Regions from separate parts of the Peribacillus sp. P4_D6 genome, predicted to be linked through region 2. Evidence: a T-box and tRNA genes for the amino acid it is inferred to sense, from the RefSeq annotation. Region 2 holds a T-box; the other regions hold tRNA genes.

Region 1 (3,280 bases), on a different contig from region 2:
AAAGGAAAGCTGCCACAACAGGCTTTCATCGGCGATATGCGCTCCTACGCCAAAAATATCGTCCATGAAATCAAAAATAGTGACCAAAAATTCAAGCATGATAACGTGTCAGGAACGAAATGTCCTGATTGCGGCAAGCTGATGCTGGAAGTGAATAGTAAAAAGGGAAAAATGCTTGTCTGTCAAGATCGTGATTGCGGCCACAAAAAAAGTGTTTCACGTGTAACAAATGCCAGATGCCCGCAATGTCATAAAAAGATGGAAATGCGCGGTCAAGGAGAAGCACAGACATTCACCTGTAAATGCGGTTTTCACGAAAAACTATCTTCTTACAATAAACGTAGAGGTCAAAATAAAAATCAAAAAGTATCCAAAAATGAAGTATCCAATTATATGAAAAAGCAAAATAAAGAAGAGCCGATCAATACTGCATTGGCAGATGCCTTGGCGAAACTGAAATTCGATAAATAAAAGAAAAAGGATGGAGCAATCGCTCCATCCTTTTTCGGTATATTCCTGCTTCGACTAAATTTCATTCAGTACGGTGCCATGTAATTCATATTCAAGTGTTTTGTCAGTGTGTGTGTGTTTATCCGAATCTACTCGTATGAGCGTACTGAATGGCTTTTGATCACCCGGACTGAAAATTGCTTCATCATTCTCTGGATTCCATAGGCTGTAAATACTCATGATCGTATCTTCCTCCTTTGGATGAGAAGACTAGTAATTCCCATGCTTGATTATCATCCAACTCTTCAATTGACTCTAACGCTGATCACCGGGACTAAACACCGCTGCGTCATTCTCTTTGTTCCATTGGCTTCTGATTGTACTCATCATGCACTATCATCTCCTTTGGTGAGAATGTCTTACAGTATTTGTATACCCGGATGGGACAGGTTAAAACATTTTGCTACTACAAAGAGTGGCTCAAAACTTTTGAACTGGTGGTCACCAGTTCAAAATGGGAAAATCGTACTAGGTTCATACAAGAATATTCGAATAAAATACAAATATAAATTGGTTAATAAAAAACCTCAGTTTGTATCAGTTTCTAATTACGATTCTTACTTAACTGGAATTAATTTGGAAGTTGACTGGTTACATAAAGGCGGGAAGGCATCCTTCAGTAAAAAGAACAGTACAAAAGGTACTGCTAACATAACTGTTGATGGGGTTTATGTGCTAGGTGTTATAATTGCAGTACACCCTATTGGATTTAAATGGAATGGTTCGTGGAAACGCTCTTTAACAATAAAGAAATAGAAGTGATTAATTTTCAATAAAATGAATTTAGGGGTTTATCAGTCTGTATCACTGATAAACCCCTTTTACTATAGTCCAACAAGAATTTTCGAAAATATCCTTTTCACTTCACACATATTCGCCTTATGTTCGCTGTCGGACACCTTCAGCAACTTTTGCACGTAGAAAAATATCTAAGGCTTCATGCAGTGTGTATTCAATCGTGAAACTTTCCGTAGTCTTACTGGTCAATTTCCGTTCCTTTAACGCTGTTCCACGCTGTTTAATAACGTGTTTTTTCATGAAAAAAAGCACCTCCAAACATAGAAAAATAATAGTGATATGGAATATCACTGTTTCCTACGTACAGAAATGCTTTTATCCTACATACAATCTCCGGATTTTACGGTCATACCAACAGAAAAAAACCCTGCTACAACACGGAGAAACCGCATTATAACAGGGCTTATAAACTTTAGCGTCCCAGATAGGAATCGAACCTACGACCTACAGCTTAGGAGGCTGTCGCTCTATCCTGCTGAGCTACTGGGACATATATTAAAGTCGACGACTTATTTATTATATTTCTTATAGGCAAACTTTTCAAGCTAATAGCACATACTTATGAAAAAAAATCCTCATAAATGTTTAGCGTGTCGCTAAGCTTTCGTTTTTCCTCTTTTTTCATTAAATGGAATACTTTATTGTCCACTGGTTTTCTGGTACTATTATACTATAAAAAAATCAGGAGAATGATAGTGAAAAAATATAGAGTTTTAAGGATGGCGGCATTGCTGGGGGTTTTGATTTTACCTGGATGCACACAAGGGATTTTAGAGGGGATAGGCACAAAGACGGCTGCACCGATTGCGGAAGATGACATTGAAGTGGCCGAAGCGGCTGAGAATGGGACCGGGCAGGATTCGGAGGGGCAAATCGATACGGGAGGCTGGTTAAAGGCCGAGTCCCCGGTCCAGCTTCCGATATTGATGTATCACAGTATTTCTGAAGGGAATGGCCTTCGGGTTCCAAGGGAGGAATTCCGATCACAGATGGCTTGGCTTCGGGAGAATGGTTACTATACATTATCCCCTGAAGAAGCATTCCTCGTTTTAACCGAGAATCGGATGCCAAGTGAGAAGTGCGTCTGGATTACTTTTGATGATGGCTATACAGATAACTACACGGAGGCATTCCCGATATTAAAAGAACATGATATGAAAGCAACTGTCTTCATGATCGGGAAGTCCATTGATAAAGGTCATCACCTGACTGAAAATCAAATGTTGGAGATGAGCAGGGATGGGATTTCAATTGAAAGCCATACCATCAGCCATTTGGAGCTGAACCGCATGACGGCAGAGCAGCAAGAAGCGGAAATGGTTCAGTCGAAGGTGCTGTTCGACCATATCCTCGACCAGAACACGACAGTGCTTTCCTATCCGGTTGGCCGGTATAACGAAGAGAGTCTCAGGCTGTCAGAAGAAGCTGGATACAAGATGGCAGTCACTACCGAACCTGGGGGAGCTTCAAGCGACCAAGGGATGCATGCTCTGCATCGAGTTCGGATTTCACCAGGGTTATCGCTCAATGGGTTTGCGTCGCTGATTGAAAATGCTTCAAAGCATTGAAGGTGGAAGGGGCATTTTGCACTTGTTCAGAAAAATCATATAATAATCGATTCTTACATGGTGTATAATGAAGGCAGTGAAAATTATATACATATGAACGATTTGGTGTCTTAATGACTTAAAAGGGAAGTTGGTGAAATGCCAACGCGGTCCCGCCACTGTATATGGGAGCTTACGGCTGTGTACCACTGTATGAGATATGGGAAGGTGCCGTTGACGATGACCATGAGCCAGGAGACCTGCCAGAATTCGTACACCTGTAACCTACGCGGATGGGAAGGTGTGTGGCAGACCCTAAGAAAGAGTCCGTATTGATATTGTTGCCATGCAAGCATCTTCCGTTTAACGGGAGATGCTTTTTGTTTTTGGGGGTATCTTCCAGTGTTGGTTTTCTCTGTTAGGTA
Region 2 (3,280 bases):
GGAAAAAGCGAATGAGAGCTTCATTTGTTTCCATTCATCTTCCACTAAGATTTTCGAATGTGCATAATATTTATTGAATGCACGAGATACATGCAAGCTGAATTTCGCGATTTGTGATGGATCGGCTTGTTCAAATGATTTTTGGACAATGATCGGGTATTGCTCCAGCAGCTGGATGACTGGCCACGCATATTCGCCTAAAGCTTCATATTGGATGGCCTGCTCTTTAAAATCACCTTTTTCAAGCAAGGAGGAAATTCGCGCATATGTGTACTGTACATAGGGGCCCGTTTCCCCCTCAAAATTCATCATTTGCTCTAATGAAAAATCAATATCGTTCATGCGGTTATTTTTTAAATCATTAAAGATTACCGCTCCGACACCGACTTGTCTTGCAACCAGTTCTTTCTGTTCAAGCGCTTGATTTTTTTCTTCAATATTGCGCTTTGCAGTTTCGATCGCCTCTGCCAATACATCCGCAAGCAGCACGACTTTCCCTTTACGGGTCGACATTTTCTTACCGTCTTTTAGCATCATGCCAAATGCTACGTGCTGTAAGTCTTTTGACCACTCATACCCCATTTTTTCAATGACGTTAAAGAGTTGTTTAAAGTGCAGGGATTGTTCATTTCCGACCACATAAAATGTTTTCTTTGCCTCATACTGTTTTTTACGATACATGGCAGCAGCTAAATCACGTGTGGCATAAAGTGTCGCACCATCGGTTTTCGTAATCAAACAAGGCGGCATATCTTCCAATTGCACGACATAGGCACCTTCTGAAAGGGCAAGCAGGCCTTTTTCTTTTAGTTCCCCGACAACCGCATCCATTTTATCATTGTAAAATGCTTCGCCGGCATAGGAATCAAAACGGATGCCCAATAAATCATAAATCGTCTCGAACTCTTTTAAAGACGCATCCCTGAACCATTTCCACAATGCCAGTGCTTCCTCGTCCCCGTCTTCAAGCGACTTGAAGCTTGCGCGTGCTTGTTCATTCAACGATTCATCGGTTTCTGCTCTTTCATGGAACTTCACATAGATTTTCAATAATTCCTGAATCGGAGAAGCTTCGATTGCCTCTTTGTCTCCCCACAGCTTATACGCAACAATCAACTTACCGAATTGCGTGCCCCAATCTCCTAAATGATTGATACGAACGGCATTATAGCCGTTTTTTTCGGCAATGTTGGCCAGTGCATTCCCTATGACCGTTGAGCGTAAGTGCCCCATGGAAAAAGGCTTGGCAATATTCGGGGAGGAATAATCAATCACGACATTTCCCTGTCCAGGCTGCATCGAACCATATTGATCCTTTTCCCTTAATATCGTTTGCAGCACGTTTTCCGTCACCATCTGTTGATTGACGAAGATATTCAGATAACCTCCCACTACGTTCACTTCTTGAATCAACGTACTGTTTAGTTGTTGAGCTATTTCCGACGCAATCACCTGAGGCGATTTTTTGAATTTTTTCGCAAGAGTAAAGCACGGAAAGGCGACATCACCTAACTCCATCAATTTCGGCTTTTCCATTAATTTTTCTATTTCACTTGCTGGCATTTCATTGTTCAAAGCAGTTGAAATCAATTCTGCAATTGGTTTATTCATCGTCATTTTCCCTCCTAAACAAAAAAGCCCCCGCCTCTAAATAAGAGACGAGAGCATGAATTCCCGTGGTACCACTCTAGTTGCCACAAATTGCGGCCACTTTCCATTGTTAACGAGGTGACTCCCCGATATTCCCTACTGAACGTTTCAAGAAATTTCTCCAAAGTGCGCTTCATTCATCCGACCTGCATTAGGCTCCCACCATCCCTAACTCGCTTTCCATTTCAAAATGAACTACTCTCTTCATCACAGAATTTTCAATATTATAATTTAATCCATCGTACACAATTTAAAAAAACGTGTCAACACAATTTAAGAAACAAATCCTAACCAGCCGGTAACTTCATTTTATCCTTGATCGTCGTAAAATACTTCCGTACTGTCCCAATTGTGCCGCTTTGATTGGACGGCTCAATATTGGATGGCCCATCGGCTAACAACCCTAACACTCCCATTTCCCGGCCATTATGGCTGGAAGGCCCATCAATAAGCTCTGGGGAGTATATTCGCTTGCCATCCATTATGCTGCGAATCGAGCAGGCTAACTCTTCACCCGGGTTATCCTTCAATAAATAACCACTTACATCAGCCTTTAATGCGAGTTGAAAATAACCAGTCCTTCGAAATGTCGTTAAAATGACCACTTTGCATTCAAATGACCTTAATGCTTCCGCTGCCTCAAGTCCGCTCATTACAGGCATCTCCATATCCATGATACACACATCAGGCCGTAATTGGTGTACAAGAGCCATCGCTTCTTCTCCGTTACTGGCTTGCCCGACAATTTCTATATCTTCTTCAAGATTGAGTAGAGAACTTATTGCCTCTAATAGCATTTGCTGATTTTCTGCAATGACAATTCGAATCATTTTTAAGTTCTCTCCTTTATCGAGTTCCTTATATGAAACAAAGACTCCCCAAATCCGAGGATTATTAAGGGAGTCTGGAATGATACATGAACGTTACAGTTCAGATTTCACTTGAGTGGGAACACTTTTTTTCGTTAAATATTTTATGTCCTTGAAACCGACGAAATTCTTGGATTCCTCATCCCATAAACGGAAACGGAGTGAGCGCAAGCTTGTCGCAAGAGTGATCGTCGGAACGTTCTCTAAAGGCTGCGTATTATTATGCGCCATTTCCAATTTATAGTTAGGCACCCTTGGACTTAAATGGTGAACATGATGGTAACCGATATTGCCAGTAAGGAACTGCATCAGTTTTGGAAGCTTATAAAAAGAACTTCCCTCCACTGCTGCCAATACATATTCCCACTCTTCATTTTCTTCAAAATAAGAGTCCTCGAATGTGTGCTGGACGTAAAACAGCCAAATGCCGATTGAACCGGAAATCATGAAAATCGAACCTTGTACCAGAAGGAACGACTGCCAGCCTACTGCCAGGCAAAGCAATGCCGCAAAAACGACGATTAATACATTCGTCAAATACGTATTATTTTTTTCCTTCTTTCTAGCACCTTTACGGTTAAATCTATTTTTAAGAAGGAAAACATAAATCGGCCCCAAACCAAACATGACCAATGGATTACGATAAAAACGATAAGCAAAACGAAGTTTAAACGGTGCAGCCAAATACTCATCTACCGTAAGGGTCCAAATATCACCTGTACCCCTCTTATCCAAATTACCGCTTGTTGCGTGATGCACTG
Region 3 (3,280 bases), on a different contig from region 2:
GCTTAAAAAGAACAATGTATATATTGTCAGGATGTCATCCGGAGGGCAGCGGGTTTTAACCGATTTGGAAATTTTAGGCGATGGCTTTGAAATTCTCCATGATATATCCGATACTATTGTTGGGAAGAAATGCTGTAAGCGTTCTTATCTAAGAGGTGCATTTCTTGCAGGGGGTTCGGTAAACAATCCGGAAACGTCTTCCTATCACCTTGAGATTTTCTCACTTTATAAAGAGCACAATGATGCACTTTGTGAGCTAATGAATAAGTTTGGCTTGAAGGCCAAGACACTTGAACGCAAGAAGGGGTACATCATTTATTTGAAAGAAGCCGAAAAGATTGCCGAGTTTTTAAGTATAGTTGGCGCCCATTCAGCTTTATTAAGGTTCGAGGATGTACGGATTGTCCGTGATATGCGTAATTCAGTGAATCGGCTTGTGAATTGTGAAACAGCCAATTTGAACAAAACGATCGGGGCATCATTGCGACAGGTTGAAAATATCCATTATATCGAGGATACGGTAGGACTTAGCATTTTACCGGATAAGCTTCGGGAAATTGCGGAGCTTAGGATAGCGTTTCAGGATATAACCTTAAAGGAACTTGGGGAAATGGTATCCGGGGGAACCATCAGTAAGTCCGGGATTAATCACCGATTGCGAAAGATTGATGAAATAGCTGACAGGCTCCGTGGGGGAGAGGCTATTGCTGCGAAAAAATAAAGCTAACAGGGGAGATCAAGATGGTGGAGAAACAAGTTGAGGTAAAATTGAAAACGGGTTTGCAAGCTCGGCCGGCGGCTCTTTTTGTACAAGAAGCTAACCGCTTTCATTCAGATGTTTTTCTTGAAAAAGAAGGAAAGAAAGTGAATGCAAAAAGTATAATGGGATTAATGAGCCTTGCCATCAGTTCTGGTGTGTCCGTGAAGTTAATCATCGAAGGACGCGATGAAAAAGAAGCATTAGAAGCATTGGAAGAGTTCGTTCAGCAAGAGGGTTAAAAAAGGGGATGCCTAAATGTGCATCCTTTTCTTTTATCATGGAAAAAAAGGCTCCGGAAGTCGCTTATGGCGATGTCCGGAGCCTTTCTTTTGTTGCAGGATTACTTAGAGTTTTTATCATCAAGAACGCTGCGCGTGATGACTTTGTCAATCAAGCCATATTCAAGAGCTCTTTCGGAAGTCATGAAGTTATCACGTTCCGTATCTCTTTGAAGGACTTCGATAGGTTGTCCCGTACGTTCTGCCAAGATTTGGTTCAGTTTATCTTTCAAGTGAAGGATACGGCGGGCAGCAATTTCAATTTCCGTTGCTTGACCTTGAGCTCCTCCAAGTGGTTGGTGAATCATGACTTCACTGTTTGGCAATGCATAACGTTTGCCTTTTTCGCCAGCGGCCAATAGGAAAGCACCCATGGAAGCGGCCATACCGATGCATACTGTCGAAACATTAGGTTTGATATATTGCATAGTATCGTAAATGGCCATACCGGAAGTGATGCTTCCGCCAGGGCTGTTGATGTATAGAGTGATATCCTTTTCAGGATTTTCCGCTTCTAAAAATAGTAATTGAGCAACAATGGAGTTGGAAACATTATCGTCAATTGCACTTCCTAGCATAATGATCCGGTCTTTTAATAAACGGGAGTAAATATCGTAGGCACGCTCCCCACGACTTGTTTGTTCGATAACTGTAGGAATTAAATTCATGTTCATTTCCTCCTTCGATTAAGAGAATCATTTAAATTCTTTATGTATGTATGATACACTTTTTGGTCAATTTAGGTCAAACAAAACAAACCCTATTATGGATAATTTGTTCGACAATTTTCTGGCTAAGGCTCCTTCCTGATAGAATGTTTTATATATTATGCCGCACAGGGATGAATTTCCACATTACCCATAATACCCAAATGATAAAGTTTTAAACCTGATAACCCTTGCAAAGGAGGGAATTCTATCATATAATGAAGTCTGTTGAAAAAATATTTTCTATTACGCCCTCGTAGTGCAACGGATAGAACGCAAGCCTCCGAAGCTTGAAATGCAGGTTCGATTCCTGCCGAGGGCATTACCAATCTTCTGCTTAATAAAGTGGGGGATTTTTTATTGGTCATTTTTAGGAGAGTTAAAATTTTTGCCGAATTTTCTCGTTTTCCGTAATATTCCATCGAATCCTGTAATGTCGGTCCTGTCTTGAAAATATTCGCCCACACTATTGAAAAATGGTGATTTTTCAATAAAAGTAGTTGTTAAATTTGCGTTTCTAACATATAGTATTTAAAACAAATAAACTATTCAGAAAAAAATCGTAAGCGTTTTCATGGGTTTTTGTGTAGAATTTTCTCCTGATAATGTAAAATGGAGTGGGGGAGGGATGAATCGATGAGTATGAATATGAAAGCAGGACTTTTTCAACAGCAAACATTAAAGATGGCAATGACCCAGGAGCTCATGCAAGCTATTACATTGCTGCAATACTCCTCGCAGGAGCTATCGGCTTTTTTAGAAAATAAAATGGTGGAGAACCCATTACTGTCAATAGATCAGCCAACATCTTCTTTATTTCAGCCAACTTTTGACCGCAAAAAAGGTAAACGGACTCTTAAAAATACGTATGATGCCAACTATTGGATTGAACAGATCAGTGAAGATACCGTATCGCTGGAACAACATATCATGTCCCAAGTGAATCACCAGCAGTTTTCCGGTGAGCAGCAAAAGGCAATGCTTCTATTAATTCATAACCTTGATGAAAACGGTTACTTAAGGACTCAGCTGGATGATATATGCATCCCAGGCATATCTCCGGCCGTTTTGGAAGAGTGTCTCTCGATTTTACAGGAACTCGAACCGCATGGCATCGGAGCGAGGAATCTTCAAGAGTGCCTTTTGCTTCAAGTGAAAGCAGAAGGGGAGAGTCTGCTGGCAGAATCGATCATAGAAAACCATTTCCTCGATTTTGCTGAAAAGCGCTGGAAAGACCTAAGTAAGAAAATCGGTGTTACACTGAAGGAGATTCAAGAGGTCTTTGATTATGTCCAGACGTTGAACCCGCGTCCGGCATCACTCTTTTTTCAGGAAAAACCTTCTTATATAGTGCCGGATGTGGTCGTGGAAGTTCGGGATGGCATGCTGCTTGTCGGGAATTATGATGGTAACACACCCAACCTTAATGTGGATAAAGGGTATTTAAACCGAATGAAGAGCCATAAGGATCAGGGAGTTCAGCGGTTTATCCAGGATAAGTGGCAGGAATACCAATGGATCTCCAGGGGTATCCA

What was found. The T-box of region 2 lies ahead of argS (arginine--tRNA ligase). A T-box ahead of a tRNA ligase gene usually reads a tRNA of that ligase, here a tRNA-Arg.
Region 1: it encodes a tRNA-Arg, which carries the amino acid that the T-box ahead of argS (arginine--tRNA ligase) is inferred to sense. The anticodon was not compared.
Region 3: it encodes a tRNA-Arg, which carries the amino acid that the T-box ahead of argS (arginine--tRNA ligase) is inferred to sense. The anticodon was not compared.

The regions. Positions count from the first base shown of each region.
Region 1 covers NZ_JBFUIQ010000001.1:313,307-316,586, reverse strand. Annotated here, with positions in the region: gene AC1DVB_RS01500 (DNA topoisomerase III) at 1-471, shown strand, start outside; gene AC1DVB_RS01495 (hypothetical protein) at 526-690, opposite strand; gene AC1DVB_RS01490 (hypothetical protein) at 733-1,266, shown strand; gene AC1DVB_RS01485 (hypothetical protein) at 1,390-1,548, opposite strand; tRNA gene AC1DVB_RS01480 (tRNA-Arg) at 1,725-1,798, opposite strand; gene AC1DVB_RS01475 (polysaccharide deacetylase family protein) at 2,028-2,876, shown strand; cobalamin riboswitch at 2,963-3,137, shown strand.
Region 2 covers NZ_JBFUIQ010000010.1:63,508-66,787, forward strand. Annotated here, with positions in the region: gene argS (arginine--tRNA ligase) at 1-1,617, opposite strand, end outside; T-box leader at 1,652-1,870, opposite strand; gene AC1DVB_RS05950 (response regulator) at 1,938-2,480, opposite strand; gene desA (Delta(5) desaturase DesA) at 2,574-3,280, opposite strand, start outside.
Region 3 covers NZ_JBFUIQ010000001.1:86,634-89,913, reverse strand. Annotated here, with positions in the region: gene whiA (DNA-binding protein WhiA) at 1-721, shown strand, start outside; gene AC1DVB_RS00415 (HPr family phosphocarrier protein) at 742-999, shown strand; gene clpP (ATP-dependent Clp endopeptidase proteolytic subunit ClpP) at 1,101-1,706, opposite strand; tRNA gene AC1DVB_RS00405 (tRNA-Arg) at 1,996-2,067, shown strand; gene rpoN (RNA polymerase factor sigma-54) at 2,382-3,280, shown strand, end outside.